One region of the Pseudogulbenkiania sp. FW507-F1 genome, then DNA from elsewhere that is predicted to be linked to it. Evidence: predicted binding sites of a transcription regulator. Region 1 holds the regulator's gene; the other holds the start of a gene.
What was found. Region 1 encodes HrcA, which represses chaperone genes, less so after heat shock. Its sites were predicted from a motif close to ATTAGCACTCGNNNNNNNCGAGTGCTAAT; they were not measured.
Positions count from the first base shown of each region.

Region 2: the regulator HrcA is predicted to act here: its motif matches at 8,985-9,013, upstream of rpoH (RNA polymerase sigma factor RpoH).

Region 1 covers NZ_JBYSWM010000002.1:65,296-80,778, forward strand. Annotated here, with positions in the region: gene AC3WG5_RS01785 (long-chain-fatty-acid--CoA ligase) at 1-923, shown strand, start outside; gene AC3WG5_RS01790 (PilT/PilU family type 4a pilus ATPase) at 1,026-2,180, shown strand; gene AC3WG5_RS01795 (ArsC family reductase) at 2,192-2,545, shown strand; gene dapE (succinyl-diaminopimelate desuccinylase) at 2,542-3,669, shown strand; gene AC3WG5_RS01805 (MarC family protein) at 3,815-4,447, shown strand; gene recR (recombination mediator RecR) at 4,545-5,144, opposite strand; gene AC3WG5_RS01815 (YbaB/EbfC family nucleoid-associated protein) at 5,422-5,760, opposite strand; gene dnaX (DNA polymerase III subunit gamma/tau) at 5,764-7,698, opposite strand; gene mltB (lytic murein transglycosylase B) at 7,758-8,789, opposite strand; gene hrcA (heat-inducible transcriptional repressor HrcA) at 8,839-9,858, opposite strand; gene recA (recombinase RecA) at 10,032-11,087, shown strand; gene recX (recombination regulator RecX) at 11,096-11,551, shown strand; gene AC3WG5_RS01845 (SRPBCC domain-containing protein) at 11,556-12,014, shown strand; gene alaS (alanine--tRNA ligase) at 12,095-14,728, shown strand; gene AC3WG5_RS01855 (DMT family transporter) at 14,842-15,483, opposite strand, start outside.
Region 2 covers NZ_JBYSWM010000009.1:74,892-90,374, forward strand. Annotated here, with positions in the region: gene proB (glutamate 5-kinase) at 1-366, opposite strand, end outside; gene AC3WG5_RS07915 (cyclic-di-GMP receptor FimW-related protein) at 454-1,980, opposite strand; gene AC3WG5_RS07920 (adenosylmethionine--8-amino-7-oxononanoate transaminase) at 2,050-3,399, opposite strand; gene AC3WG5_RS07925 (pilin) at 3,690-4,130, shown strand; gene AC3WG5_RS07930 (PglL family O-oligosaccharyltransferase) at 4,294-6,015, shown strand; gene AC3WG5_RS07935 (PglL family O-oligosaccharyltransferase) at 6,117-7,898, shown strand; gene rpoH (RNA polymerase sigma factor RpoH) at 8,089-8,952, opposite strand; gene ftsX (permease-like cell division protein FtsX) at 9,085-9,993, opposite strand; gene ftsE (cell division ATP-binding protein FtsE) at 9,990-10,643, opposite strand; gene ftsY (signal recognition particle-docking protein FtsY) at 10,869-11,945, opposite strand; gene AC3WG5_RS07960 (M16 family metallopeptidase) at 12,018-13,388, shown strand; gene AC3WG5_RS07965 (M16 family metallopeptidase) at 13,378-14,697, shown strand; gene rsmD (16S rRNA (guanine(966)-N(2))-methyltransferase RsmD) at 14,910-15,470, shown strand.

The sequences.
Region 1 (15,483 bases):
TCGTCACCGCCCTGCCGCTCTACCACATCTTCTCGCTGACCGCGAACCTGATGACGTTCACCGAGGTGGGCGCGCTGAACGTGCTGATCACCAATCCGCGTGACATCGCCGGCTTCATCAAGGAGATGAAGAACTATAAGGTGACGGCCATCACCGGGGTCAACACCCTGTTCAACGCGCTGCTGCATCACCCCGATTTCAAGACCATCGATTTTTCGACCTGGCGCCTGACGCTGGGCGGCGGCATGGCGGTGCAGAAGGCGGTGGCGGACAAATGGAAGGAAGTCACCGGGGTGGCGCTGGTGGAGGCCTACGGGCTGACCGAAACCTCGCCTGCCGCCTGCATCAACCCGCTCAATCTGAAGGAATACAACGGCAGCATCGGCCTGCCAGTGTCGTCGACCGAGATCCAGATTCGTGACGCCGAGGGACGCGAGCTGCCGGTTGGCGAAGCCGGCGAGCTGTTCATCCGCGGGCCTCAGGTGATGAAAGGCTACTGGCAGCGCCCGGACGAGACCGCCAAGGTGATCGGCGCAGATGGTTTCCTCGCCACCGGGGACATGGCGATGGTGACACCGGGCGGATTCGTCAAGCTGGTGGACCGCAAGAAGGACATGATCCTGGTGTCCGGCTTCAACGTCTACCCCAACGAGATCGAGGACGTGGTGGCGATGCACCCCGGCGTGCTGGAGGTGGCATGCATCGGCGTGCCGGACGAGAAGTCGGGCGAGGTGGTCAAGGTGTTTGTGACACGCAAGGACCCCGCGCTCACCGAGAAGGACATCATCGAGCATTGCCGCAAGAATCTGACCGGCTACAAGGTGCCGCGCCACGTCGAGTTCCGCAGCGAGCTGCCCAAGACCAATGTCGGCAAGATCCTGCGCCGCGCGCTGCGGGACCAGGAGCTGGCCAAGTCCCCGTGAAAAAGCTCGCGGCACCCGGCAAAGAAACCCGCTTCAGGCGGGTTTCTTTATGCCATTTACGGCTACACTTGCACAAAAGCCATGCCCAGCAGGAGCCGAATCATGTTGTTGTTGCCGTTTTTCAAATTGATGGCCGACAAGAGTGCCAGCGATATCTTCTTCACCGCCCACGCCCCGGCCCAGATCAAGATCGAGGGGGTGACGCTGCCGGTCAACGACAAGGCGCTGACCCCTGAACAAGTGAAGACACTGGTCTACAGCCTGATGGACGAGGAGGAGATCGCCGAGTACGAGCGCGAGTTCGAGATGAACTTCGCGCGCCAGGTCGACGATCTGGGCAATTTCCGCGTCAACATCTTCCGCCAGAAAGGGCAACCGGCGATGGTCATCCGCCGCATCGCCCCGACCATCCCGTCGCTGGAGAAACTCAACCTGCCGGCGATGCTCAAGCCGCTGATCATGGAAAAGCGCGGCCTGATCATCGTGGTGGGCGCCACCGGCAGCGGCAAGAGCTCGACCGTGGCGGCGCTGCTGGAGCACCGCAACCAGAGCAAGAGCGGACATATCCTGACGGTGGAGGACCCGATCGAATTCCTGTTCGAGCACAGGAAGTCGATCGTCAACCAGCGCGAAATCGGCATCGACACCAAGAGCTACCAGACAGCGCTGAAGAACGCCATGCGCGAGGCGCCGGAGGTGCTGATGATCGGCGAAATCCGCGATGCCGAGACCTTGATGTACGCCATCAACTACGCCCAGTCGGGCCACCTCTGCATCACCACGCTGCACGCCAACAACAGCTACCACATGCTGAACCGGGTGATCAGCTTCTTCCCGCCCGACAACCGTACCGCGCTGCTGATGGATCTGTCGGTCTCGCTCAAGGCGGTGGTGTCCCAGCGCCTGGTGCCGACGGTCGACAAGACGCTGACGCCGGCTGTGGAGTTGCTGCTCAACACCTCGCACATCGCCGAACTGATCCGCACCGGGGAGATCTCCAGCATCAAGGAGGCGATCGAGCACAGCATGAGCGAAGGCGCCCAGACCTTCGAGCAATCCTTGTTCCGGCTGTATCGCGATGGCAAGATTACGCTCGACGAGGCGCTGCGCAATGCCGACTCGCCGACCAACCTGTACTGGCTGATCAACCACGGTCACGACAAGCCTGGCGAAGAGCCCGCCGGCAAGCCGGCCGCGGCCAAACCGGCCGGCAAGGATGCCTCCGCCAGCTTTGATGGCTTCACCCTGGACGTTTAACCCGCATCGACATGACCACCACCCTCTACGGCATACCCAACTGCGACACGGTCAAGAAAGCCCGCCAGTGGCTGACCGAGCACCAGATCGACTACGTGTTCCACGATTTCAAGAAACAGGGCATCGCCGAGGCGCGCCTGCAGCACTGGATCGAGGCCGTCGGCCTTAACAAGGTGATCAACCGCCAGGGCACCACCTGGCGCAAGCTCTCCGACGCCGACAAGGCGCGGGCCGACGACGTCGGCTCGGCCATCGCGCTGATCCAGGCCAACCCGTCGCTGATCAAGCGCCCGGTGCTGGAGCGCGGAGAGGCCGTCGAACTCGGCTTCAAGGAAGACCTCTACGGAAAGGCATTCGGCCGATGACCAATACCCTGATGCTGACCGAAGAGCTGATCCGGCTGGATTCGGTCACCCCGAACGACGCCGGCTGCCAGGAGCGCATGATCGCCCGCCTGGAGGCGGTCGGTTTCACCGTGGAGCGCATGCGCCACGGCGACGTCGACAACTTCTGGGCCCGCCGTGGCACGAGCGGTCCGGTGGTGTGCTTCGCCGGCCATACCGACGTGGTGCCGACCGGCCCGCTGGACAAATGGGACAGCCACCCGTTCGAGCCCACCATCCGCAACGGCTACCTGTTCGGACGCGGCGCGGCGGACATGAAGGCCTCGCTGGCGGCTTTCATCACCTCGATCGAGCGCTTCGTGGCGCAGCACCCGGACCACCCGGGTTCGATCGCACTGTTGATCACCTCGGACGAGGAAGGCAGCGCCATCGACGGCACGGTGCGCGTGGTGGATACGCTGGAAGCGCGTGGCGAGCTGATCGATTACTGCATCGTCGGCGAACCGACCTCCAACCACGTGCTGGGCGACACCATCAAGAACGGCCGGCGCGGCTCGCTGTCGGGTCACCTGATCGTGCACGGCATCCAGGGCCACATCGCCTACCCGCACCTGGCGAAGAACCCGGTGCACCTGATCGCCCCGGCGCTGGCCGAACTGGCCGCCGAGGAATGGGACCAGGGCAACCACCACTTCCCGCCGACCAGCTGGCAGGTGTCGAATATTAATGCCGGCACCGGCGCCACCAACATCATCCCCGGCTCCTGCGAGGTCAAGTTCAACTTCCGCTTCTCCACCGAGCACACCGCCGAGACGCTGAAGGACCGCGTGCACCACATCCTGGACGCCCACGGCCTGGCCTACGAGCTGCACTGGACCTTGTCCGGCAACCCGTTCCTGACCGAAGAAGGGACGCTGACGCGGGCGCTGGAACGCTCCATCAAGCAGGTGATGGGGGTGGATGCCGAACTGTCCACCACCGGCGGCACCTCGGACGGGCGCTTCATCAAGCGCATCGCGCGCGAACTGGCCGAGTTCGGCCCGGTCAATGCCTCGATCCACAAGCTGAACGAGTGCGTCGAAGTGCACGCCATCGAGCGGCTGTCGGACATCTACGAGGCCGCGCTGAAGAACCTGCTGCTGTGAGCCCCTGCCCCGGCTCCTGAGCGCGCGTCGGCAGACCGGGTGTCTGCCGATTTTTCTTGCCCGGGCGGAGCCGGGACCTCTTCAGAAACGTAGCGGAACGTTTCCCTTACCGACTGACTTCGACAACAACAAGGACATCCGGCTCATGAAAGAACTGGAAATCGCCAAGATATTCATTTCGCTGCTGGTGCTGGTCAACCCGCTCGGCGCGATTCCGCTGTTCATCAGCCTGACGCCCAACGCGAGCCAGATCGAGCGGCGCAAGATCGCCAAGATTTCGTCCACCTCGGTGGCGGTGGTGATCATCACCTCGGCGCTGATCGGCGAGAGCCTGCTGAAATTTCTCGGCATCAGCATCGGCTCGTTCCAAGTCGGCGGCGGCCTGCTGGTGATGATGATCGCGCTGGCGCTGATGAACGCCAAGCCCAACCCCACCAAGACCAGCGACGAGGAGCGCGTGGAAGCCGAGTTGCGCACCAACATCGCGGTGGTGCCGATGGCGATGCCGCTGCTGACCGGGCCGGGCACCATCTCCACCGTGATCATCTACAGCACCACGGCCCACAGCTGGGTGCAGATCAGCTACCTGATCGTCAGCGGCCTGCTGATCGCGCTGTCCTGCTACGCCGCGATGGCGATGGCCACGCCGATCAGCCGCTGGCTCGGCCAGACCGGCATCAACATCGTCAACCGGGTGATGGGCATGATCCTGGCGGCGGTGTCGGTGGAGATCATCGTGGACGGGCTGTACCGGCTGTTTCCGCAGCTGAGCCACTAGCCTGCCGAGCGCCACGGCAAAAAAGGTTGGCCGAAGGCACGCGCAGAGCGCCTTCGGCCAACCTTTTGTCCCTTGCGCGAATCTTACCGCCCCTGGATCACCCCAGCTGGCGCCGCTCGTACAGCGCCTGCGCCAGCGTGCCTGAGTCGACGTACTCCAACTCGCCGCCCACCGGCATGCCGCGCGCGATGCGGCTGACCGCCAGGCCCCGGTCCTTCAGCAACTCGGCGATCATGTGCGCCGTCACCTCGCCTTCGGCGGTGAAGTTGGTGGCGATGATCACCTCCTCCACCACGCCGTCGAGCGCGCGCACCATCAGCTTGTCGAGGTTGACGTCCTTGGGGCCGATGCCGTCGATCGGCGACAGCCGCCCCATCAGCACGAAGTACAGCCCGTCGTAGCAGCGCGCCTGCTCCAGCATCAGGAGGTCGGCCGGCATTTCCACAATGCACAGCTGGTGCTGGTTGCGCGCCGGCTCGGCGCACAGATTGCACAACGGCGTCTCGCTGAAGGTGTTGCAGCGCTCGCAGTGGGTCAGGTTGGCCAGCGCCCGGTCGAGCGCGCGCGCCAGCCGGTCGGCCCCGGCCTGATCGCGCTGCAGCAGGTGGAACGCCATGCGCTGGGCCGACTTGGGGCCGACCCCGGGCAGCACCTTGAGCGCGGAAATCAACTGGTCGAGCGAGGGGGGATTTTTCATCGGGCAGGCGGAGAAAGAGAAAAAGGTTGGCCGAAGCCCATGCTTCGGCCAACCTTAGAACCAGCCCCCGATCTTGCTACGCAGCCCTGATCGGGGCTCATGTATACGGCGTGCGAATCTATCGCTGAGCCAATCAAAGATTGGCACGCAGGGATTCGCTCAGCGATCAGAAATCCTCATGTACTGTGTGTACATTCCGGTTTCTGCGCTGCCATTCACCCCGCTGAGGGCCGCTCGCTACAGATCGAGAGCCGGTTCTTTAGGAAGACATCGGGAATCAGAACGGCAGTTTCATGCCCGGCGGCAGGTTGAGGCCGGCGGTGAAACCGGACATCTTGTCCTGGGTGGTGCTTTCCACCTTGCGCACCGCGTCGTTGACGGCGGCGGCGATCAGGTCTTCCAGCATTTCCTTGTCGTCCTTGGCGTCTTCCAGCAGGCTGTCGTCGATCGACACGCGCTTGATGTCGTGCTGGCAGGTCATCACCACCTTGACCAGGCCGGCGCCGGATTGGCCTTCGACTTCGACCTTGCCCAGCTCTTCCTGGGCCTTCTTCATGTTTTCCTGCATCTGCTGGGCCTGCTTCATCAGGCCGGCGATACCACCTTTTCCGAACATGGGCTACAACTCCTGCACAGGTTGAATCGTCTCGGTGAGCAGCACGGCGTTGAATTCGCCGACCAGCTGCCGCACCACGGGATCGTTTTCGAGATTGACGCGCGCCGCCGCCAGCTGTTCCTGGCGGAAACGCGCCTCGCGCATCGCCGGGGTTTCCATCCCCAGCTCCTCCACGCTGACCGACAGCTCCGGCGCCTGGCCGAAGCGTTCGGCCAACGCGGCCTTGAGTTTTTCCTGGTAATCGCGCGTGGCGAGGTGACGGAAGCTCTCCGGCACCGCCAGCTGCAAGCGCCGCCCATCCCAGGATTTGAGCACCGCGTTGTGCGCCAGCATGCGGCTGGCCCCCATGCGCGCGCCCAGCTCGGCCACCAGCCCCGCCCAATCACCGTCGAAAACGTAGGGCTCGGCGGCGGCAGGCGGTGCGACCGGCTCCGGCCACGCCTCGGCAGTGCTGTCGTCGGCGCTCACCCCCGCCTGCCAGGCTTCGGCGGCGACATCGCCGGCGTCGTCGGGAGCATCCTCCCACGGCGCCAGTTCGACCGACGGCGGCGTGGCCGGCGCGGCCTGAGTGGCGACGGCCGGGGCCGCCGGCACCGGCTGCGGCGCGGGTTCGACGCGCGCCGGCGCGGGTTCGACGCGCGCCGGCTCGGGTTCGGGGTCGGCCGGTGCGGACTCGTCCGGCGTGGCGGGTGCACTGCGCGCCGCTCCGTTGCGGCCGGACAAACGCGCCAGCAAGGCCTTGGCAGCGGAAGCCCCCTCCACCGACGGCTCACTCGGCACGGCCGGCCGGCTCGCCGGCTCGGGACGGCTCGCCGCCGCCGGACGCGGTGCCGGCGTGCTGTCGCCCGGCGCATTCTGCGGATGAAACGCCAGCATGCGTAGCAGCGTCATGGTGAAACCGGCGTGCTCGTCCGGCGCCAGGGCCAGGTCCTTGCGGCCATGGATGGCGATCTGGTAGTAGAGCTGCACGTCTTCCGGCGCGATCAGTTGCGCCAGAGCCAGCACCGCCTCGGCGTCGGGGTCGTCACCGGTGATGGCGGCCGGTACCGTCTGCGCCAGCGCGATCTGCTGCAACAGCAGGGCCAGTTCGCCCAGTGCGCTGTCGAAGCCGACGCCGCGCTCGGCCAACGCCTTGGCCTCGGCGATCAGGCGCGGGCCGTCGGCCTCGGCCAGGGCTTCCAACAGGGTATAGAGGTAGGCACGGTCGACCGCACCCAGCATGGCGCGCACCCCGCCCTCCTCGACCTTGCCAACGCCGTAGGCGATGGCCTGGTCGAGCAGCGACAGCGCGTCGCGCATCGAGCCGGCGGCGGCACGGCCGAGCAGCGCCAGCGCCGGCGCCTCGTAGCTCACCTGCTCCACGTCGAGCACGCGTGCCAGGTGGCCCGCCACCTGCTGCGGCGTCATGTTGCGCAGCGAGAACTGCAGACAGCGGCTCAGCACCGTCACCGGCACCTTCTGCGGATCGGTGGTGGCAAGGATGAACTTGACGTGGGCCGGCGGCTCTTCCAGCGTCTTCAACATGGCGTTGAAGGCGCTCTTGGAGAGCATGTGCACCTCGTCGATGATGTACACCTTGTAGCGCCCCGAGGTAGGCGCGTACTGGGCGTTTTCCAGCACTTCGCGGATATTGTCGATGCCGGTATTGGAGGCGGCGTCGATCTCCAAGAGGTCGACGAAGCGGCCGGCGTCGATCTGGCGACAGGCGGAACACTCGCCGCACGGCTCGGCGCCGACACCGACCTCGCAGTTGAGGCTCTTGGCCAGAATCCGGGCGATGGTGGTCTTGCCCACGCCGCGCGTGCCGGTCAGCAGGTAGGCGTGATGCAGCCGCTCACCGGCCAGGGCGTTGGTCAGGGCGCGCACCACGTGCTCCTGACCGACCAGGTCGGCAAAGCGTTTCGGGCGCCATTTGCGGGCAAGCACTTGATAAGTCATGGTGGCGGATTCTAATTCCAATTGGCAGGCAAGGCGACCCTTTTCGTCGCCGCCCGACGTCACGGCGCCGGTGTCGAAACCGGCTGCTGGCCGAGGAACTGCTGCGCCAGATAACGCTCGCGGATGGCGGCTGCCACCTCCTGCGCCGCTTTGGCGTACAGGGTGCTCTTGTTGTAGCGGGTGATGACGTAGAAGTTGTTCAGACCGAGCCAGTATTCGGTCACGCCGGGCGCGGTTTCCAGCGGCACCAGCACCGCCGGCACCTGGTCGCCCACCGGCGCCTCCGGCTGCACCCCCATCTGCTTCAGCTCGCCCACGGTATAGTGCAGGTTGAACTTGTCGGCCACCAGCTGATCGACCTGCGCCCCCGGCTGCACGCTGGCCGGCAGGATCACGTCGTCGCCGTGGCGCCAGCCGTGCAGCTGGAAGTAATGCGCCACGCTGCCGATCACGTCCGGCACGCTGCCCCAGATATCGCGATGGCCGTCGCCGTCGAAGTCTACCGCCCACTTGCGGTAGCTCGACGGCATGAACTGCGGCCAGCCCATGGCGCCGGCGTAGGAGCCTTTCAAGAGCAGCGGATTCTTGCCTTCTTCCTTGGCCAGGCGCAGGAACTCGGTGAGTTCGCCGCGGAAATACTCGGCGCGGCGCGGGTAATCGAAACCGATGGTCGACAGGGCATCCACCACGCGGAAACTGCCGGTGCTGCGGCCGTAGCCGGTCTCGATGCCGATGATCGCCACCACCACCTCCGGCGCCACGCCGAAGGTCGCCTCGGCCCGCTCCAGCGTAGCCGCGTTGTCCTTCCAGAACGACACGCCGCCGTCGATCAGGCGATCGTTGAAGAAGGCCGGACGGAACTGGTACCACGGCCGCGAGGTGGCCGGGCGGTCGAGTATCTGCAGGATGTTGGGCTTGGTTTCGACGTTGGCGAACACTGCCTCCAGCTCGGGGCGGTCGAACTGGCCGCTGGCCACCTGCTCGTCGATATAGCGTTGCACGTCGGGCCGGGCGAGAAACGCCGCGTCGGCCAGCGCCAGCGAGCTGGTCAGGGCGAGCGTGGCGGCAGCCAGGCAGGTAAGGAGTTTCATCAGGGCGTTCCGGTAAGGCATCCGCCGGCACCACGCCGACCGACTGGGTTTATTGATAGGACAGCGCGCTCGATACCAGGCGCGAGGTAATGTCCACGATGGGAATGACGCGCTCGTAGGCCATGCGGGTCGGGCCCACCACGCCGAGCGTGCCCACCACCTGGCCATTGATGCAGTAAGGCGCGGTCACGATCGAGCACTCGCCCAGCGTCACCACCCCCGACTCCTCGCCGATGAAAATATTGACCCCCTGCGCGTTGCGGCTCTGGTTGAGCAGCTCCAGCAGCTCGGTCTTGCGCTCGAAGGTCTCGAACAACTCGCGCAACCGCGTCAGGTCGTCGGAGAGATCGCTGACGTTCAGCAGGTTGGTACCGCCGGCGATCACCACCGAGGCCGGCGCGTCGCTCATCGCGCTCTGGCCGAAGCGGATCGCCGCCGCCATCAGCTCGGTGATATCCCCCTTCAGCTGGTGCAGCTCGCTCTCCATGCGCTGCGCGATGCTGGTCAAGCCCTGGCCGGCGTAGTGCTGGTTGAGGAAGTTGGCGGCCTCGATCAGCTCGGTCGGGGAGTAGTCGCGCAACGGATTGAGCAGGTGATTCTGCACGTCGCCGTCCATGGTCACCAGGATCAGCAGGATGCGCCGCTCCGATAGGCGCAGGAACTCGACCTGGCGGAAGGCCACGTCGAGGCGCTGCGGGGTGATCACCACGCCGGCGAAATGGGTGAGATCCGACAGCAGCGACGAGGCCGACTGGGCGATGCGCTGCGGGCTGTCCGGCTGCAGGCTGTGCTCCAGCTCGTGCAGCGTGCCCTCTTCCAGCGGCCGGATGGTCAGCATCCGGTCGACGAACAGGCGGTAGCCCTTGGCGGTCGGTATACGGCCGGCCGAGGTGTGCGGCGAGGCAACCAGGCCCATCTCTTCGAGATCGGCCAGCACGTTACGAATCGAGGCCGGGGACAGGTCCAGCCCCGCCACCATGGCCAGCGTGCGGGAACCGACCGGCTGCCCGTCGGCGATGTAGCGCTCGACCAGAGCTTTCAGCAGGCGTTGCGCGCGTTCGTTCAGCATGCCAATCATTTTACACGTCCCCCGTGGAGTGAGAAGTGGCTGCATTCCCCGGCATTTCAAGCGCCTCACGGCAGATCGCGCTTGGCCGGCGCGCGCATGCCCGCGTTTGAGCGCCATGGGCTTTGTGCGATAATCCGGCGGTACGTTTATCAAACCCGATTTTTGGAGACAGCATGGCGGAGCGTTCCGAAGACAAGAGCAAGGCCCTGGCCGCGGCCCTTGCCCAGATTGAGAAGCAGTTCGGCAAGGGTTCGATCATGCGCATGAGCGACAACCAGATCACCGAAAATCTGCAGGTGATCAGCACCGGCTCGCTCGGTCTCGATCTGGCGCTGGGCGTGGGCGGCCTGCCGCGCGGTCGCGTGGTGGAAATCTACGGCCCGGAATCGTCCGGCAAGACCACGCTGTGTCTGCAGGTGGTGGCCGAAGCGCAGAAACTGGGCGGCACCTGCGCCTACATCGATGCGGAAAACGCGCTCGACCCGACCTACGCCCAGAAACTCGGCGTCAACGTCGAAGACCTGCTGATCTCGCAGCCGGACACCGGCGAACAGGCGCTGGAAATCTGTGACATGCTGGTGCGTTCCAGCGGCGTCGACGTGATCGTGGTCGACTCGGTGGCGGCCCTGGTGCCGAAGGCCGAAATCGAAGGCGAAATGGGCGACAACCACGTCGGCCTGCACGCCCGCCTGATGAGCCAGGCGCTGCGCAAGCTGACCGGCAATATCAAGCGCACCAACACCCTGGTGATCTTCATCAACCAGATCCGCATGAAGATCGGCGTGATGTTCGGCAGCCCGGAAACCACCACCGGCGGCAACGCGCTGAAGTTCTACGCCTCGGTGCGCCTCGACATCCGTCGTATCGGCGGCATCAAGAAGGGCGAGGAAATCATCGGTAACGAGACCCGCGTCAAAGTGGTCAAGAACAAGGTATCGCCGCCGTTCCGTCAGGCCGGCTTCGACATCCTGTACGGCGAAGGCATCTCGCGCGAGGGCGAAATCGTCGAGCTGGGCGTGGAGCATGGCTTCGTCGAGAAATCCGGCGCCTGGTACAGCTACAACGGCCAGAAGATCGGCCAGGGCAAGGACAACACCCGTCTGTGGCTGAAGGACAACCCGGCCATCGCGCGCGAGATCGAAGGCAAGATTCGCGAGGCGGTCGGCATCAATGTCGCCATCACCGAAGGCCAGCCGGAAGAGGAAGAGCTGGCTGACGGCATGTTCTGATCCGGCGCATGACGAAAAGCCTGAAAGCGCGGGCCGTCGACCTCCTCTCCCGGCGCGAATATTCGCGCCGGGAACTGGAGCGGCGGCTCGCGCCGTTTGCCGAGAGCGCAGAACAGCTGGTCACCCTGCTCGACGAGCTGGCGGCCAACGGCTGGCAATCCGACCACCGTTTTGCCGAGCAGTTTGCCGACGTCAAGGGCCGCAAGTACGGCAGCCGCCGCATCGCCCAGGCGATGCGAGAAAAAGGGCTGGACCGGGAAGCGATCGAGACGGCGCTGGCGCAGCAGGACGACACGGCCGTGGCGCTCTCGCTGTGGCAGCGCAAGTTCGGCACGCCGCCCGCCACGCCCCAGGACAAGATGAAGCAAATGCGGTTTCTCGCCACGCGCGGCTTCCCGATGGACGTGATCCGCCGGGTGCTGCAAGGAACGGTGGACGAGGACTTTACCGACGCGGAGGATTAGGGCGATGCCAATCAAGACCATCGACAGCCGTATCGACATCCAGGCCAGCCCCGACCAGATCTGGCAGGTGCTCACCGACTGGCCCAGCTATCCATACTGGAACCCGTTCATCGTCGGCCTGCACGGCAAGCTGCAGCGCGGTGCGCGGCTGTGCGTCACGGTGCATCCGCCGCAGGCGCGGCGCATGACCTTCCGCCCCACCCTGATCGAGCTCGAACCGGGCCTCAAACTGGTCTGGCGCGGCACCTTGCTGGCCCAGCCGCTGTTTTGCGGCGTGCACGCCTTTGAACTGGAGGTGCTGGATGCCGGCACTACCCGGCTGTACCAGCGCGAGACCTTCCAGGGCCTGTTGACCCCGCTGTTTTCCGAAACCCTGCTCAACCACACCCGAAACGGCTTCGTCGGCATGAACGAAGCCGTCAAGAAGCGGGCCGAAACCCTTGCCAGCACCGGGACGGCTTGACACAATCGAGCCATGCTCGATGTAGTGCGCCGCAACAACCCGGTTGGCGGCCCGTCTTAGACCCTGACGAAACAATATTTATGAAAACCTCTGAAATTCGCCAGAAGTTTCTGGACTTTTTTGCCTCCAAGGGCCATCAGGTCGTGCCTTCCAGCAGCCTGATCCCCGGCAACGACCCGACCCTGATGTTCACCGTGGCCGGCATGGTCCAGTTCAAGGACGTGTTCCTCGGCTTCGAGAAGCGCGACTACACCCGCGCCACCACCAGCCAGAAATGCCTGCGTGCCGGCGGCAAGCACAACGACCTGGAGAACGTCGGCTATACCGCGCGCCACCACACCTTCTTCGAGATGCTGGGCAACTTCAGCTTCGGCGACTACTTCAAGCACGATGCCATCACCTACGCCTGGGAGTTCCTGACCGGCGAGCAGTGGCTGGCCCTGCCGAAGGAAAAGCTGATGGTCACGGTGTACGCCAGCGACGACGAGGCCTTCGACATCTGGCACAAGACCGTCGGCCTGCCGGTGGAAAAGATCGTACGCATCGGCGACAACAAGGGGGCGGCGTACGCCTCCGACAACTTCTGGACCATGGGCGATACCGGCCCGTGCGGCCCGTGCACCGAGATTTTCTATGACCACGGCGAGGAAGTTGCCGGCGGCCCTCCGGGCAGCCCGGACGAGGACGGCGACCGCTTCATGGAGATCTGGAACAACGTGTTCATGCAGTTCAACCGCGACGAGACCGGCACGCTGCACCCGCTGCCGAAGCCGTCGGTGGATACCGGCATGGGCCTGGAGCGCCTCTCCACCGTGCTGCAGCACGTGAAGTCCAACTACGAAACCGACGGCCTCGCCTGCCTGGTGCGCGCCGCCGCGCGTGAAACCGGCGTCGAGTACAGCCAGAACGTGCCGTCGCTGAAGGTGATCGCCGATCACATCCGCGCCTGCAGCTTCATGATCGCCGACGGCATCCTGCCGTCCAACGAAGGCCGCGGCTACGTGCTGCGCCGCATTGCCCGCCGCGCCATCCGTCACGGCTACAAGCTGGGCCAGAAGGGCCTGTTCTTCCACAAGATCGTGGCCGACCTGGTGGAAGAAATGGGCGGAGCCTACCCGGAACTACGCCAGCAGCAGGCCCACATCGAAGACAACCTGCGCGCCGAGGAAGTCCGCTTCGCCGAGACGCTGGAACACGGCATGGCGCTGGTCGATGCCGCGCTGCAGGGTGGCAAGATCCGCATGGACGGCGACACCATCTTCAAGCTGTATGACACCTTCGGCTTCCCGGTCGACCTGACCGCCGACATCTGCCGCGAGCGTAATATCGAGGTGGACATGGAGGGCTTCGAGCACGCGATGAACGCCCAGCGTGAACGCGCGCGTGCCGCCTCCAGCTTCAAGATGACCGGCAACCTGGAGTACGCAGGTGCCGACACCCGCTTCCACGGCTACGAAACCGCCAGCGTCGACGCCAAGGTGCTGGCGCTGTTCAAGGGCAGCACCCCGGTCGAGCAGTTGGCCGAAGGCGAAGAAGGCGTAGTGGTGCTGGACGACACCGCGTTCTACGCCGAGGGCGGCGGCCAGGTCGGCGATTGCGGCGAAATTTCGGTGAGCGGCGGCGTCGGCGCGCTGTTCGACGTGACCGACACCCAGAAGATCAAGGCCGCCACCTTCGGCCACAGCGGCCGCGTGGTGCGCGGTGCGCTGCACGTCGGCGACACGGTGCAGGCCACCATCGACCTGCACAAGCGCCTCGCCACCGCACGCAACCACTCCGCCACCCACCTGTTGCACGCGGCCTTGCGTCACGTGCTGGGCAGCCACGTGGCGCAGAAGGGTTCGCTGGTGAACGCCGAGCGCACCCGCTTCGACTTCGCCCATGGCGAGCCGGTGTCGGCCGCGCAGATCGCCGAGATCGAACGCGTGGTGAACCGCATCGTGCTGCACAACGTCGAGGTATCGGCCAACGTGATGGCCTACGACGACGCCATCCGCGCCGGCGCCATCGCGCTGTTCGGCGAGAAGTACGGCGACGAGGTGCGCGTGCTGAAGATGGGCGAATTCTCCACCGAACTGTGCGGCGGCACCCACGTCAAGCGCACCGGCGACATCGGCTTCTTCAAGATCGTGGCGGAAGGCGGCGTGGCCGCCGGCGTGCGCCGCATCGAGGCGGTGACCGGCGAAGGCGCCGTGGCCTACGCCCAGCAGCAGGAAAGCCTGGTGAAGGAAGCGGCCGGCGCGCTGAAGGCGCAGACCAGCGAGGAAGTGGTCGGCAAGATCGGCAGCCTGCAGGACAACCTGAAGGCGCTGGAGAAGGAGCTGTCGCGCCTCAAGGCCAAGCTGGCCGCCTCGGCCGGCGACACCCTGGCCGACAGCGCGGTCGAGATCGGTGGCATCAAGGTGCTGGCTGCCGAGCTGGAAGGCGCCGACAACACCGCGCTGCGCGAGACCCTGGACAAGCTCAAGGACAAGCTCAAGTCGGCCGCCATCGTGCTGGCCGCCAAGGGCGACGGCAAGGTCTCGCTGGTGGCCGGCGTCACCGCCGACCTGACCGGCAAGATCAAGGCCGGCGAACTGGTCAACTTCGTCGCCCAGCAGGTGGGTGGTAAAGGTGGCGGGCGTCCCGACATGGCCCAAGCCGGCGGCACCCAGCCCGAGAAGCTGGCCGAGGCACTGGCCGGCGTCAACGCCTGGGTGAGCGGCAAGCTGTAAGCCACCCCGAACGCGCCCCGCGCAGCCAGGACAAAGCCGCATGGAATTCCATGCGGCTTTTTCATGTCCAGCTACCGATCTTCGGCCAACCTTTTCCCGTCACGACCGCCCGCTCACTTGCTGCGCCCGACCACCCCCACCCCGCCGATCACCAGCGCCGCGCCCAACACCTGCAACCCGGTCAGGCTCTCGCCGAGGACCAGCCAGCCCATCGCCATGGTCAATACCGGCCCCAGCGTGCCGACCGAGGCCGCCTTGCCGGCGCCGAGCTGGCGGATCGCGACGTTGAGGCACCACACCGGCAGCACCGTGCTGAACACTCCCATGGCGAACCCGATCAGGTACACCGGCATGGGCAAAAGCAGCGCCGTCAGCGGCGTGGTCACGGCAAAGTGGACGAACACCGCCAGGCACGCCACCAGTGTCGCCAGCGCGGCGAAACGGGTGGCACCGATGCGGGCGATCGCCTCCCCCGAGCCGACCAGGTACAGGGCATAGCTCACGGTACTGGCAACGACCCAGGCCAGGCCGATCAGCGCCTGACTGCCCAGCCCGGCGTCGCGCAGATCCTGCACGAAAGCGAGGGCGATGCCGAGATAGGCCAGCCCGACCCCCAGCCACACCTTGGCCGGGTAGCGCTTGCCCAGCCACAGCACCGAGATGAACAACACCAGCGTCGGGTAGAGAAACAGCGTCAGACGCTCCAGCGCCGCCGAGACGTATTGCAGGCCGATGAAATCCAGCAGGCTGGAGAG
Region 2 (15,483 bases), on a different contig from region 1:
GCGGGCGTTGAGGTAGCGGGTGCGGTCGGAGAGGTCCTCGTGGGTCAACAGCACCTGGGCGGTTTGCAGGCCGAATTCACGGAAGGCGCTCTCGTAGGCCTGGCACAAGCCCATCTGGCCCACCGCGGCGGCGGCCTGCAGCTCGTGCACGGCCTTGGGGCGGCTGCTCCAGCCCAGGCGCTGGCAGCCTTCGGCGATGGCGCCGCTGGAGACCAGCACCACCTGCTTGCCGCGCCGCTTGAGGTCGGCGATTTCGGCTGCCCAGCGCGCCAGCGCCGCCAGGTCCAGTCCTTTACCGTCGTTGGTGACCAGGCTCGACCCGACCTTGACCACCAGGCGACTGCCCGCATGAATGACCGATTGCATGAAACCCCACTCGCCACGAAGAAATCAGGTCCGCCAGTATGCCGCAACTTGCGCGCTATCCGAAAGGGCGCCGCTCGCCGGGCCAGCTCACAGATCCTCGCTGCGGCGGTACTCCATGGCCTGGTAGAACGGGGTCTGCAGTTCGACGCGGGTGACGCGGATGCGGGTTTCGCCGTGGTTGTCGCGCAGCACGAATTCGCGCAGTCGCGAGAACGGGCGGCCCGGCATCACCAGCAAGGCCGGGCGTCCGAGGCGCGGTTGTGCCGGCAGGTGCAGCACCGGCTGGAACACGTCGTCCTGGTGGGTGATGGTGGGCAGCACCTCGACCGCTTCCGGCGCCGGCCCGAGCAACTCCACTCCGCATTCCACGTCGTTGCCGCCGAGCGGCGCCGCCGCCCAGCGCACCGCGCACAACAGGCGATTGTCCGGCTGCAACTGCGGCGCGAGCAGCAGCAGCTCGCCGGTCCGCAGCGGTTGCTCCTGCGGGTTGCCGCGCAGCAGAAAACCGAGCTGGCTCTGGTTGACGGCCTGGAACAGTGCCGGTGGAGCCGGCCGGCCCAGCACCGGTATCGGGCTATCCTCCACGGGCTCCACCGGGGCCGGTCGCAGCGTCAGCCAGATCGGCAACAACTGGGCGGTGAGGCTCAGCCATTGCTGGACCGGCTGGCGCGGCTGGCGTCGCCGCCTCGGCTGCGTCCACTCTTCGGCCAGCTTGCGCGCCACCTCCACGGTGAGGTCGGCGGGGATGGCCGCTTCGCTCGCCAACTGGCGCGCCAAGCCATCCGGCTGTTGCAGGGCGTCGATGATGTCGTTCAGATAGACCCAGAATTCGCCGCTCGCGGCCACTTGGGGTTTGAGCGGCAAGAAGTGGGGCGGGTCGTCACGCGCCGGGTCGACCTGGTAGCCGAAGCCCTGTGTCTTGGTGAGCCCGGTCAGCGGGATCAGCTCGATGCGAGGTGCCAGCCGGAAGATCAGCCCCTTGGCCGCCGCGATTTCGTTGTCGCCCAGATGCTTGCCGTCGGTCAGTCCCATCAGCAGGATCTGCCGATACACCACGGCGATGCTTTCCGTTGGGGCATGGCGGCGCTCCTGCCAGCCCGACTCCTCGGCGAGCTGGTAGAGCTGGTGGCAGTCGTGCCAGAAGTGGAGTGGCAGGTCGCTATAGCACTCCATGGCCAGTTTGGCTTGCATGCGCGCGGTCAGCAGGGCGAGGCAGAGCAGCTCCACCTTGGGCTGCTCGCGTTCCAGCAGCGAGCGCTTTTCCAGTCGTTCCACCAGGGTGCGCTTGAAGCCGGCGAACAGCGCATCGAACAGCGCCATGCCAAGGCGCGCCGCCTGGCGTGCCTTGGTCGAGCTGACCACCTCGTCGCTGACGATCTGGGTTTCCAGTGCCGGGAAGAAACGATCGAGCGCCGCCAGGTAAAGCTTCAGCAGCTTGTGCCGGGTGCCGACCGCCACCTGGGTGCGGCTCAGGCTTTGCAGGGCGCCCAGCAGCAAGTGCCCGCATTCGTCGAGGCGAGTGTAGGGGAGGCGATCCAGCCAGTCGGCCACGCTGTCCGGCTGCAGGTCGACCAGCTTGGGGTCCATCAGATTATCCGGTAGGCGTAGTTGCATGGCCCTAGCCCCATGTCAATGGTAGGGTGATCCTACAATGCTATTGGTATCGGTCGGCCTTGGCAATCGTTATGGCAGCGGCGGCGTGGCGCGTTCCGGCCTTTGCCCGGACTGCTGCAGCTCATCCAGCGTGTCGAGCGTGGCCTGGCACAGCAGCGCCATCTCCTCCGCCTCGATCACGTAGGGTGGCATGAAGTACACCGTGTTGCCGATCGGCCGCACCAGGCAGCTGCGCTGCAGCATGGCGGAGAAGAACGCCACGGAAAAGTCACGGCGCGCCGTCTCGACCTCGAATGCCCAGATCATGCCTTGCTGGCGGAACTGGCGTACCTGTGGGTGGGCGCGCAAGGGGGCTAGCAGGGTGTTGAAGCGCGCGGCCTTTTCCCGGTTGCGCGCCAGCACATCTTGCTGCTCGAACAGGTCGAGCACCGCCAGCGCGGCGCGGCAGGCCAGCGCGTTGCCGGTGTAGCTGTGCGAGTGCAGGAAGCCACGAGCCACCTCGTCGTGGTAGAAGGCCTGATAGACGCCATCGGTGGTCAGCACGCACGACAAGGGCAGGAAGCCGCCAGTGATGCCCTTGGACAGGCACAGGAAATCCGGCCGGATGCCGGCCTGCTCGCACGCGAACAGCGTGCCGGTGCGGCCGAAGCCCACGGCGATCTCGTCGGCGATCAGGTGCACCTGGTAGCGGTCGCACAGACGGCGCGCTTCCTCCAGATAAGCCGGGTGGTACATCCCCATGCCGGCGGCACCCTGCACCAGCGGCTCGACGATCAGCGCGGCGATGCTGTCGGCCTGCTTGGCCAGCACGTTCTCCAGCGCCCGCGCGGCGCGGCGCGCCACATCCTCCGCTGTCTCGCCGGGCTGTGCCTGCCGGGCGTCCGGTGTCGGCACGCGGATGCCGGCCTTCAGCAACGGCGCGTAGGTCGACGAGAACAGCGGCACGTCGGTCACCGCCAGCGCGCCGACGGTCTCGCCGTGATAGCTGTTCTCCAGACTGAGAAAGCGCGTCTTGTCCGGCCGGCCGCTGTTCTGCCAGTAGTGGAAGCTCATTTTCAGCGCGATTTCCGTGGCGCTGGCGCCGTCCGAACCGTAGAAGGCGTGGCCGAGGCCGGTGAGCTGACTCAGCCGCTCCGACAGCTCGATCACCGGGCGGTGCGTGAAGCCCGCCAGCATCACGTGCTCCAGGGCGTCGAGCTGGTCCTTGATCGCCGCCTTGATTGCCGGATGGCCATGGCCGAACAGGTTCACCCACCAGGAACTGACCGCATCCAGGTAACGATTGCCATCGAAATCGGTCAGCCATACCCCTTCGGCGCTGGCGATCGGCACCAGCGGCAGCGCTTCGTGGCGCTTCATCTGGGTACAGGGGTGCCACACGGCCTGCCGGCTGCGCGCCAGCCAGTCTTGGTTGCTCATCGGGAGAAGCTCTGTGCAATGTTCGATGCACGCGATGCTAGCACAGCCTCGGGGCAGAAGAGTGCGGGACGAGGTGACGAAAAACGGCACTTTCTGTCGTGTGCCGTCCATTCTTGACGGCAGGCCTGGTGTTGGACTAGCCAAAATTCAAGGGTTTGACCAGACTGGCATGCAGATTGCAAGAATGGCCCTCGAAACGGAGTGACACGGACCAGAAATCGGCCGAAGGCTCCTTCAGCGCAGTCTGGCCGATGTCGGCCTTGATATTCAACAAACTTGGGGGTTCAACCATGAACAAATCCATGCAGCAGGGCTTTACCCTGATCGAACTGATGATCGTGGTCGCGATCATCGGTATTTTGGCCGCTTTGGCAATTCCGGCGTATCAGGATTACGTTGTTCGTTCCAAGGTTTCGGAAGGTCTGGAAATGGCCTCGTCGGCTAAAGTTACCGTGGCTGAGAACTCGGCAAACGGATCTGCCGACCTTGGGCAGGGCTATTCCTTCGGGGGCGCGACCGCCAATACTCAGTCTATTGCTGTAGCGAGCACGACCGGGGTTATTACCGTTACCATGACTTCGGCGGTCAAGAACATCGTGTTCAGCCTGACGCCGCAGGCCAGCGGTGCTGCCATCAGCGCGGGTACGGTGCCGTCTGAAAAACTGACTTGGCTGTGTGCCCCGGCAGACAGCGCCAACAACAAATACATGCCTTCGTCTTGCCGCAGCTAAGACTGTCTTTATTGAAAAGAGGGTGCTAGGCACCCTCTTTTTTTATTTGGGGAACTCCGTGCAAAGACTGCCAACGCTACTGCTTGTTCTGGCCATTGTGTTGCCACTATTCAGCTGGTTGCACTATAGCCCCCTGCCTGACTGGTGGACTGATACCACCTGCATGGTATTGATTGCTCTAGCGTGGTTGGTACGTTTTCTGTTGCCACAGGCAGAGGCTGTGCCAGCAGGATTTCCATTGGCGCTTGTATTGGCCTTGGGCTGGCTGGTGGTGGCGATATTGTTGCCAGCGGGTAGCCATCAGGGAGGTCTTCTACTGGCAATGAAGGCATCTGGCTTCCTGGTCATGGCCTTTGCAGGAGGGTGCTTGGCATATAGCGAAGCACTGCGACACGGCAGGCAGCAATTTCTGCTGCTGCTTGCATGGGGTTTGCTGCTGGCCGCATTGACTCAAGCGACGCTTGGCCTGCTTCAAATGTTTGGTGTTGCCAGTTTGGGTCAAGGTTATGTGTTCTATTATCCCAATCAGCCAGGCTCTATGGTCCCTTTCGGCAATATCGCCCAGCGTAATCTGTTTGCGCATTTCCTGGGGTGGGGGATGCTGGCTGGTTGCTACTTAGTGGCGTGCAAACGTCTGCATGGAACAATTGGGCTACCAGCATTGGCCTTCCTTTCCTTGTTGATGGCATGGTCTGGATCCCGCCTGGTGCTGGCTTATGCTGGTGGTTTTGTTTTGCTTGCTGGACTTTGGTGGCTCCGGGCCCGCCTGGATCAAACCGTTCAGCGCTTTGCCCTAACGTTGATCGCGGCCACGCTGCTGATTATGCTGGCCCAGTTGTTTAATCACGAATTAGTAGGACTTATTCGCTCATCGGGTGCAGATATCCAAGTTGTTAGCGGGGCTGACCGTCTGTTGGATGCTGGCTTTGGGGCTAGGCGCCGTATTGAGTGGAGTAAGGCTTGGCAGGTGCTACAGGCTCATCCGTTATTCGGCGCAGGGTTTGGCAGCTATGCTTGGCAAAGTACGTGGTACGAAGCTTATGGTGGCTATCCCAAGGTTGTGGAAAGTGCGTTGTTCACGCACTCCCACAGTTTGATTTTCCAACTGATGGCGGAAACTGGCTGGATCGGATTGCTGGGGGCCTCTGCTATTCTGCTGTACTGTCTATGTCCCTATCTGCACAAGGAGGAGGCGACTCCCGATAATTTGCTGCTGAGCGGTATCGTGATGATCACTCTCGGTCATTCCCTGTTTGAATACCCGCTTTGGTATATGCCTTTTCTAACTGGCTTTGCCATCGTTTTAAGTCTGGCCCCGGGAAGGACTCTGCAAATTACCATCCGCCCCTTGATCCGAAATGTACTTGTGCTTTCCATTTGCTTGGGTGCCATAGTGTATGGGGTTACAGGGGTGCCGATGTTCTGGCGATTGGTGTACTGGCAAGTACCTTCAGGTATGGAGGACGAAGATAATGCCCGTATGCGCCAGCTGATTCCCTACCGGCAAAATCCGCTTTGGGCCACTGATGTCGATCTGGTTCTAAGCAATTATCTAGTCCCGTCGCGGCAGCAGTTGCCAACTCAATTGATGCTGTTCAGCGAAATGGCTCATTACCGGCCCTACTTTGAGGTGCTAGTTAAACTGGCTATGCTCGAAGCTTTGGACCAACAACCCGGCAAAGCACAGGCAACAATGTCAATGGCTCTGGCGGCTTTTCCCGATCTGGCAGGAAAAGCGAATCTGATGCTTTCCAGTTCAACGGAACCCGAATATGTACCCCTGAAGAACATGGTGGACAGGGCATTGGTCGCCTACCGTCAAGGCGGTGCCGCCGCTGCTGCCAGCGCAGTGTCTAAAGCTGAGTATCGCCAGCCACTGTTCTGAATTGCTTCAGTACTGCGCCAAAGCCGGGCTTCCTTCCCGGCTTTTTCCTTCCCCGCCGCTTTGCGCTATGCTGCGCGCTTGTGTTCACTGACCCGACCCCCATGCTTTCTTCCCGACTGTTTCCCCGGCTCGCCCTGCTGAGTGTCTGCCTGATCGCCATCGTGCCGTTCGCCTCGCGCTTCCACTACGTGCCCTTGCCGCAGTGGTGGGGGGAGATCAACGTGGTCTGGCTGACCGTGCTGGCGGCGGTGCTGTTGCTGCCCGGGCAGCCTGCCTTGTTCGGTCGCGTGCCGCGCGCGGCCTGGTGGGCTTTGCTGGCGGCGCTGTGCTGGGGGTTGCAGCCGTGGCTGGCGCCGGTGCTGTTCCCCGGCATGAACTGGGCCACGGCGCTGGCCTGGGCGTGCATGGCCTTGCTGGCTTGTGTCGTGCTGGCGTTGCGTGAGCACTTCGGCCAACGTGAGCTGACCGTCTGGCTGGCCTGGGCCTTGCTGGCCGGGGCGCTGCTCCAGTCGCTGATCGGCATGGCGCAACTGACCGGGCTGGCCGAAGCCACAGGGGGGCTGCTGTTCTACGACCACGCCCATCCGACCAGCAACATCTTCGGCCACATCGGCCAGCGCAACCAGTTCGCCCATTACCTGATGTGGGGCGTGCTGGCGGGGTGTTATCTGCACGCCGCCGGGAAATTGCCGGCACGCTGGCTGTGGGGGCTGGTGGCATGGCTGGCGCTGTTGCTGGCCTGGGCCGGCTCGCGCACCATCCTGCTCTACCTGCTGGCGCTGTCGGTGTTGGCGCTGGTCTGGCACTGGCGTATCGGCGACACGGCTTCGCGGCGTCTGCGCAACGTGCTGTGGATCAGTTGCATAGTGATCCTGGCGGCGCAGTTCCTGCTGCCGTGGGTGAACCAGCTGGTGTCGCTGCTGAGTCATGAAAGTGTGGGCGGGGCCTCGGGGCTGGAGCGGCTGGCGGCCAACGGCGACAGCATGGGCTCACGCCGCTTCGCCGAGATGCACAAGGCCTGGCTGGTGTTCAGCTCGCATCCGCTGTGGGGCGTGGGCTGGTCGCAGTTCGCCGCCGAGAGCGTGCGGTTGCAGCCGCTGCCGCAGTTTGCCGCGGCCGGCTTCAATAGCGGGTTGTTCACCAATGCCCATAACCTGGTGCTGCAGCTGTTGGCGGAGATGGGCGGGCTGGTGACGCTGCTGGTGTTGGGGGGCTTTGTCTGGGCGGTGTGGCCGTATTTCCGAGAGCGGGCCGAACTGGAACACGTTCTGCCGCTGGGCGGCATGACGGTGACGCTGATCCACAGCCTGCTGGAATACCCGTTGTGGTACCTGTACTTCCTCGCCGTGCTGGTGATCTTCGTGGCGCTGGCGCCGGGACCGGGTGCCCGCCTGCCGCGCCCGGCAAGGTTGCCGCTGTGGCTGGGGGTGGCGGCATTGGGCTGGTTGTCGCTGACGGGGCTGACCCGCTACGACGAACTGCTTGGGCTGTATACGCCGCAGGCCAACGCCAAGGCCAACGAAACACGCATGGCGCGGTTGGCTGAGATCGTCGAGACCGAACCGCTGTTCGCCTTCCACGCACTCAACACGCTGGACAATTACCTGCAGCCGACGCGCGAGCAGCTGCCGCAAAAGCGGCGCTGGCTGACACGGCTGGCGGCGTTCCGTCCCTATCCGGACGTGTTGCTCAAGAAGGCCCAACTGGAGGCGCTGGCGGGGGACGAAGGCGCTGCCGAGGTGACGCTCGGTTCAGCGCTGGCGTCGTTCCCCACCTACGCTCCCTCGTTCCTGAGCGAACTCGATCCGCGTGAGCCCGCCTGGGCCGGGCTGAGGCGGGTCACCGAGGCGGCGCGGCAAAAGCTGCCCCCGCAATACCGCTGAAGCGGCGGCTTCGCAGGGGGGGCTGGGTACGAAGTGCGGAGCGTCGCGTAACTCGTCACTGCATCTCATGGTTTGATGGGGCACGGCGCAAACGTCTTCCCCCATCCTACGGGCTACTACCCCGATTTACGCCGTGACAAGCAAAACGCCCCGCATCGCGGGGCGTTGTCGTGTTCCATGATCAGGAGCTTCAGGCCTCGATGGTGGCCCGCTCGCTCAGCGCGGCTTTCATCTTGGTCAGTGCCTTGGCCTCGATCTGGCGGATACGCTCGGCCGAGACGCCGAACTCGGCGGCCAGTTCGTGCAGCGTGGCGCCACTGTCGTCGGCCAGCCAGCGCGCTTCGATGATGCGGCGGCTGCGGGCGTCGAGCGAGGAGAGGGCCTGCTCCAACCCGGCGGTCTGCAGGTGGTCGAAGGCTTTCTTCTCCAGCTGGCGCGTCGGCTCGTGGTCGGAGTCGGCCAGCCAGTCGATCGGGGCAAAGCCCTCGTCGTCGTTGTCGTCGGCCAGCAGGGCCACGTCCTGGCCGCTCATGCGGGTTTCCATCTCCCGCACTTCTTCCGGCTTGACGCCGAGGTCGTCGGCGATGACGCGCGCTTCGCTGTCGGTCAGCGCGGCAAAGCTTTTCTTCATGCTGCGCAGGTTGAAGAACAGCTTGCGCTGCGGCTTGGTGGTGGCGACACGCACCAGGCGCCAGTTACGCAGGATGAATTCGTGTATTTCGGCCTTGATCCAGTGTACGGCGAAGGAGAACAGGCGTACGCCGCGGTTCGGCTCGAAGCGTTTCACCGCCTTCATCAGGCCGATATTGCCTTCCTGGATCAGGTCGGCTTGCGGCAGGCCGTAGCCGGCGTAGCCGCGGGCAATCGATACCACCACGCGCAGATGCGACAGCACCAGCTTTTTGGCCGCCTCCAGATCGTTCTGGGCATGCAGGCGGTTGGCCAGCTCGTTCTCTTCTTCTGCACTCAACAGCGGCACGCTGTTCACGATCTGGATGTACTGCTCCAGGCTGCCGCTGGACGAGGGGACGGGCAAGGCGAACGTTGCGGTCATGGATTAACTACCTCCTTGATGGGTAGTGCAATGCTAGCACTCGCATTGGTCGAGTGCCAGCAGCAAAAAGTTCCAGTGGCGATGTATTTTTCAATCGACCCGATAGCCGGCTTCTTTCGCGGCGATGGACGCCTAGTGCGGCTCGATCTGACGCAGGTGATGATTGGACGCCAGCCGTGCGCCGAGCATCGCCAGTATGCCGGTGGCGGCGAGCATGGCCAGCAGTTCGAACGGTGTCAGCGTGCGCAGTTCCAGCCGTTCGTTGTAGAGCTGGGCGAATTCGCGTACCGCCGGGTTGGCCGTGGCCACCAGCCAGCTGGTCAGCCCCCAGGCGATCAGCCCGGCCAGGATGCCCTGCCACAAGGCGTGGTAGAGGAAGGGGCGGCGGATGAAGTTGTCGCTGGCGCCGATCAGCTTCGACACCTCGATCTCGTCGCGGTGCGCCAGAATCTGCATGCGGATGGTGTTGTGCGTTACCAGCACCAGGGCGAGGCCGAGCGCGGCGCCGAGAAACAAGGTCAGGTGGCGCACTAGTTCGACCATGCCGTAGAGGCGCTTGGCCCAGCTGGCGTCGAACTGGGCGGACTCGACCATCGGCAGGCCCGACAGCTCCTTCTGCAGCATTTCCAGCTCGCCGGGCTCGAGCGTCACCGGGGTAACCACGAAGGCGTCCGGCAGCGGGTTGCTGTCCAGGTCGGCCGCCAGGCCGTCGAGGCCGTTGCGCTTTTCCAGCCCGGCCAGCGCCTCGGCCTTGCTGACGAAGCTGACCGATTTCACCTTGGGGTTGCCGGCGAGCGAGCTTTTCACCGCGGCGAGGTCGGCGTCCTCGGCCGACAGTTCCATGAACAGCGAAATCTGCGGTGTGGCGGTGAGCTTGCCGACCCAGGCCTGGGTGCTCTCGATGCCGAGGTACAGTGCCAGCGGCAGCGCCAGCGCCACCGACAGCATCAGCAGGCTGAGCAGGCTGCCGAACGGCTGGCGCAGGATTTTGACCAGCGCCTGGCGGGCGCTCAAGAAGTGCAGGTAGAGAAAGTGCTTCATGCGGCGAACTGTCCTTCTCTCAGGCGGATGATGCGGCGTCCGTAGTCTTCCATCAGCGTCTCGTCGTGGGCCGAGATCACCACGGTGACGCCGACCTGGTGGAACGACTTGAACAATTCCATGATGTCGAGCGCGTAGGCGCGGTCGAGGTTGGCCGAAGGCTCGTCGGCGAGCAGGATGGACGGGCGATGCACCACGGCGCGGGCGATGCACAGCCGTTGCTGTTCGCCACCGGAGAGGTGGATCGGCATCGACTTCTCCTTACCCAGCAGACCGACCTTGTCGAGCGCGGCGCGCACGCGTTTGGCGGCATCGCGCCGGTCGAAACCGATGATGTTGAGCGGCAGCATGACGTTGTCGAACACCGGGCGGTCGAACAGGATCTTGTGATCCTGGAACACCAGACCGATGTGCTGGCGCACGTAGGGCAGCTGGCTCGGACGCAGCTTGCTGAGGTTCTGGCCGTTGACCAGCACGCCGCCGCTGGTGGCGCGTTCGATGCCGGAGATCAGCTTGAGCAGGGTGGATTTGCCGGCACCGGAGTGGCCGGCCAGGAACACCATTTCGCCGCTGTCGATGGCAAACGAGAGATTCTTCAGGGCCTCGTTACCCCCGGGGTAGCGCTTGGTGACCTGGTCGAACTGGATCATGCGAAAGAGTCCCCTTGCGGATAGATTAATTGGCCAAAGCCAGGCTGGATACAGAGCCATTCCAGCCGGCGAGCAAGCCAGGGCAGGGTGAGTGTTGCCGGTGCGCGGGAAGCGGAATGGCCACGGGATACGTCAGGATTCCGCCTCGCCGCGCGCATCGGAAGAGGCGCACGCGGTCCGCCGGCACTCACGATGCCAGGCCGGAGCCGCCCGATGGAGCGGCTCTCAGTCGAACAGTGCGTCAACGTAGTCCTTGGCATTGAACGGACGCAGGTCGTCGATGCTTTCGCCGACGCCGACGAAGCGCAGTGGCACCGGGTTCTGCTTGGCGATGGCGGCGATCACCCCGCCCTTGGCGGTGCCGTCGAGCTTGGTCAGGATCAGCCCGGTCAGGCCGAGTGCCTCGTCGAACACCTTCACCTGGTTGATGGCGTTCTGGCCGATGTTGGCGTCCAGCACCAGCATCACCTCGTGTGGCGCTTCCGGCAGGGCCTTCTGGATCACCCGCTTCACCTTCTTGATCTCTTCCATCAGGTGCAGCTGCGTCGGCAGGCGCCCGGCGGTGTCGGCCAGCACGATGTCGATGCCGCGCGCCTGCGCCGCCTTGATGGCGTCGAAACAGACCGCGGCCGAGTCGCCGCTCTGCTGGGCGATCACGGTGACGTTATTGCGCTCGCCCCAGGCGATCAGCTGCTCGCGCGCGGCGGCGCGGAAGGTGTCGCCGGCGGCCAGCAGCACCGACTTGCCCTGCGACTGGAAGTACTTGGCCAACTTGCCGATGCTGGTGGTCTTGCCAGCGCCGTTGACGCCCGCCATCATGATGACATAGGGTTTGCGACCGGCGATGTCGAGCGGCTGCTCCAGCGGACCGATCAAGTCGTTCAACGAGTCCTTCAGCGCCCCCTTCAGTTCGGCGGCATCCTTCAGGCCCCGGAGCGAGACGCGCTCGCGCACGTCCTTGAGCAGGTGCAGGGTGGCGTCGACGCCCATGTCGGCGGTCAACAGCACCGTCTCTAGTTCGTCGTACAGGTCCTCGTCGATCTTGCCGCCGCCGAACAGGCCGGCCAGCGACTTGCCGAGCTTGTCGCGGGTTTTCGACAGGCCGGCCTTGAGCCGCTCGGTCCAGCTCGGTTTTTTCGGCGGAACGGCCTCGGCCACGACTGGCGCGATGACGGCGGTTTCGGGGGTAGAGGGGGCATCGGCGATGTGGGGCTCGGCGATGGCGGTGGTGTTGGTGGCGGGTGTTTCACTGCTGGCCGGGGTGGCTGGCGGCGCAGACTTCTTCTTGAAGAAACTAAACATGCTGGGCTGTAGTCAACTTATGGCATCGGATGGACCAAATTGTATCCTCAAATCAGGCATAGGGCAGATTCCGTGATTTCTAGAACCCTCTCGACTGTTGCGGGCGTGGTGTTTCTCGGGGTGTGCGGCGTGGTTTCGGCCGAACCCGTCGAGGCCGTGCTCGATAACGGCATGAAAATCGTGGTGCAGCGCGACGAGCGCGCGCCGGTGGCGGTATCGCAGTTGTGGTACCGCGTCGGCAGTGTGGACGAGGTCAACGGTCGCACCGGGCTGTCGCACCTGCTGGAACACATGATGTTCAAAGGCACGCCGACGGTGCCGGCCGGCGAATTCAGCCGCCTCATTGCCCAGGCCGGGGGGAAGGACAACGCCTTCACCTCGCGCGACTACACCGTCTACTTCCAGCAGCTGGCCGCCGACAAGCTGCCGCTGGCGCTCAAGCTGGAGGCGGATCGCATGCACAACCTGTCGTTCAAGGACAGCGATTTCACCAGCGAATTGCAGGTGGTGAAGGAAGAGCGGCGCATGCGCACCGACGACCAGCCGGCCGGCATCATGGCCGAAACCCTGTTCGCCAACGCCTTCGTCGCCAGCCCGGTGCGCTACCCGGTGATCGGCTGGATGGACGACCTCGATCACATGAAGCCGGACGACCTGCGCCAGTGGTACCACCACTGGTACGGCCCGAACAACGCCACGCTGGTGGTGGTGGGCGACGTCGATCCGCAGGCGGTGATCGCCGAGGCGCGCCGCCAGTTCGGCCCGCTCAAGCCGGTGGCGCTGCCCGAGCGCCGGCCGCAGCTCGAGCCGGAACAGAAGGGCGGGCGCCGGGTCAGCGTCAAGGCGGTGTCGCCGCTGCCCTCCCTGACGCTGGCGTGGCAGGTGCCGCGGCTGGAGAAGGTCGATGCGCAGCGGCCGTACGCCTTATATATGTTGTCGGCGATTCTCGACGGCCAGGCCGCGTCGCGCCTGCCGCGCCGCCTGGTGCGCGAGCAGCGCGTCGCCACCGAGGTGTCGGCCGACTACGACATGCTCGGGCGCGGCGGGGCCCTGTTCACGCTCAGCGGGGTGCCGGCCCAGGGCAAGACCCTGGCGCAACTGGAACAGGCCCTGCGCCAGGAAATCGCCCATATCGCCCGCGACGGTGTCAGCGAACGCGAGCTGGAACGCGTGCGACTGCAGCTGCAGGCCGGGCGCATCTACGAAAAGGATTCGATGTTTGCCCAGGCCATGCGGATCGGCAACCTGGAAAGCATCGGCTTCTCCTGGCGCGACGACGCCACCATCGACGCCAATATCGCCAAGGTCAGAGCGCGGCAGGTGCAAGAGGCCGCCCGCACGTTGGTCGACGACCATCTGACTGTCGTGACGCTATTGCCGCAGCAGGGAGAGACGCCGCGTACGGCGGCCATGCTACAAGGGGATCAGACTCATGTCCGTTAAACTGCGCAAAAGCGTGATCGGCTGGCTGGCCGCCTCCATGCTGCTTAGTGGCATGGCGCAGGCGGTGACCATCCAGCACTGGAACAGCGCCCGAGGTGCCCGCGTCTACTTCGTCGAGGCCCATGCCAACCCCATCGTCGACCTGCGCGTCGAGTTCGACGCCGGCAACCGACGCGAAGACCCGGCCAAGCCCGGCGTCAGCGATATGACCGCCAGCCTGCTCGACGCCGGCACCGCCAAGCGCAGCGAAGAACAGTTGCGCGAAGCACTGGCCGATACCGCCTCGTCGCTGTCGGCATTCGCCGAACTCGAGGGGGCCGGCATCACGCTGCGCACCCTGGCGCGTCCGGCGGTGCGCGAACAAGCGGTGGCGCTGGCGGCGGACGTACTGGCCCGGCCCGTTTTCCCCGCGGCCATCCTCGAGCGGGAAAAGGCGCGCACCATCGAAAACCTGCGGCAGGAAGAAAACGACGCCGGTTTCCTGGCGCAGCGCGAGCTGACCCGGCTGATGTACCCGCAGCATCCCTACGGCATCAACGCCCGGGTGTCCGCCGCATCGCTCAAATCGATCACTCGCGCCGACCTGATGGCGTTCTGGCGCAGCCACTACCAGCCGCGCTACGCCGTGGTGTCGATCGTCGGCGACCTGAGCCGGGCGGAAGCGGAAAGGTTGGCCGAAGAACTGCTTGCCGGGCTCGCCAACCGCCCGGGCAGCCTGCCCACCATGCCGCAGGTGGCATTACCGCCCGCCGGCAAGACGGTCAAGCTGACTCATCCCGGAACGCAGACCCACATGGCGCTGGGCATGCCGGTGATCACCCGTGACGATCCGGATTACTTCCCCCTGCTGGTCGGCAATTACGTGCTGGGCGGCGGCGGTTTCGACGCCCGGCTGATGAAGGAAGTGCGCGACAAGCGCGGCCTCACCTATGGCGTCAGCAGCAACTTCAGCCCGTATCAGTGCGCCGGCGAATTCGCTATCGGGCTCTCCACCCGCAACGACCAGGCCGCGACTGCCCTCAAGGTCACGCGTGACACGCTGCAACAGTTCATCGAGGAGGGGCCGAGCGCGGCCGAGCTGGAGCAGGCCAAGGCCAACATCATCGGAGGCTTCCCCTTGCGCTTCGATAGCAACGGCAAGCTGCTGGGCTATCTCGGCGTGATCGGTTTGTACCAGTTGCCGCTGACTTTCCTCGACGATTACGTGAAGCACGTCGCGGCGGTCACGCCAGAACAAGTACGCGATGCCTGGCGACGCCGCATCCACCCCGAGCAAATGACGACGGTCATCGTCGGGCCGAATTCCTGACCGTTGCCCAACGTGGCTGCTCCCGCCTGCGCACGGCCGGGGCAGGGGCGCTGTGGGTGCCGCCGGCTGTGTCGATCGAGACCGGGACCCAGTCCTTGCCGGTTGGCGATGTCGTCCCTTGATCGTCCACGCAGCGGTTAACTGATTAAAATTAAGGCGCCGAGCACCGGATCACGGTAAACTCTGCGCCTTGATTTTTTTACCGCTTTACCATGAGTCAAGCCAGAAACCAAGTTCGGATCATCGGTGGCGACTACCGTCGCCGGCAATTGTCGTTCCCCGACGCCGAAGGCCTTCGGCCAACCCCCGACCGCGTGCGCGAAACCCTGTTCAACTGGCTTGGACAGGAACTGGACGGGCTCAACTGCCTCGATCTGTTCGCCGGCAGCGGCGCGTTGGGTTTCGAAGCCGCCTCGCGCCGGGCGCGGCGCGTGGTCATGGTGGAAAAATCGCGCAAGGTCGCCGACAGCCTCAAGGCCAATCGCCAGCTGCTCACGGCGCAGTCGGTCGAGGTCGTGGTGATGGATGCGCTGCATTACCTCAAAAGCTGTCGCGAGCGCTTCGACCTGGTGTTTCTCGATCCACCCTACCGTTCCGAGCTGCTCGAGCAAATCCTGCCGCTGCTGCCCGCCGTGCTCGCTGACGATGCGCGAGTCTACGTCGAGGCGGCCAGTTGGCCCGGACTCGACGGCTGGCAACGGATAAAAGAAGGCCGCGCCGGCCTGGTCCATTACGGGCTGCTCGGGCGGGACCGGCCAGAAGCAAGCCTGTAGCCCGCCGCGCCGG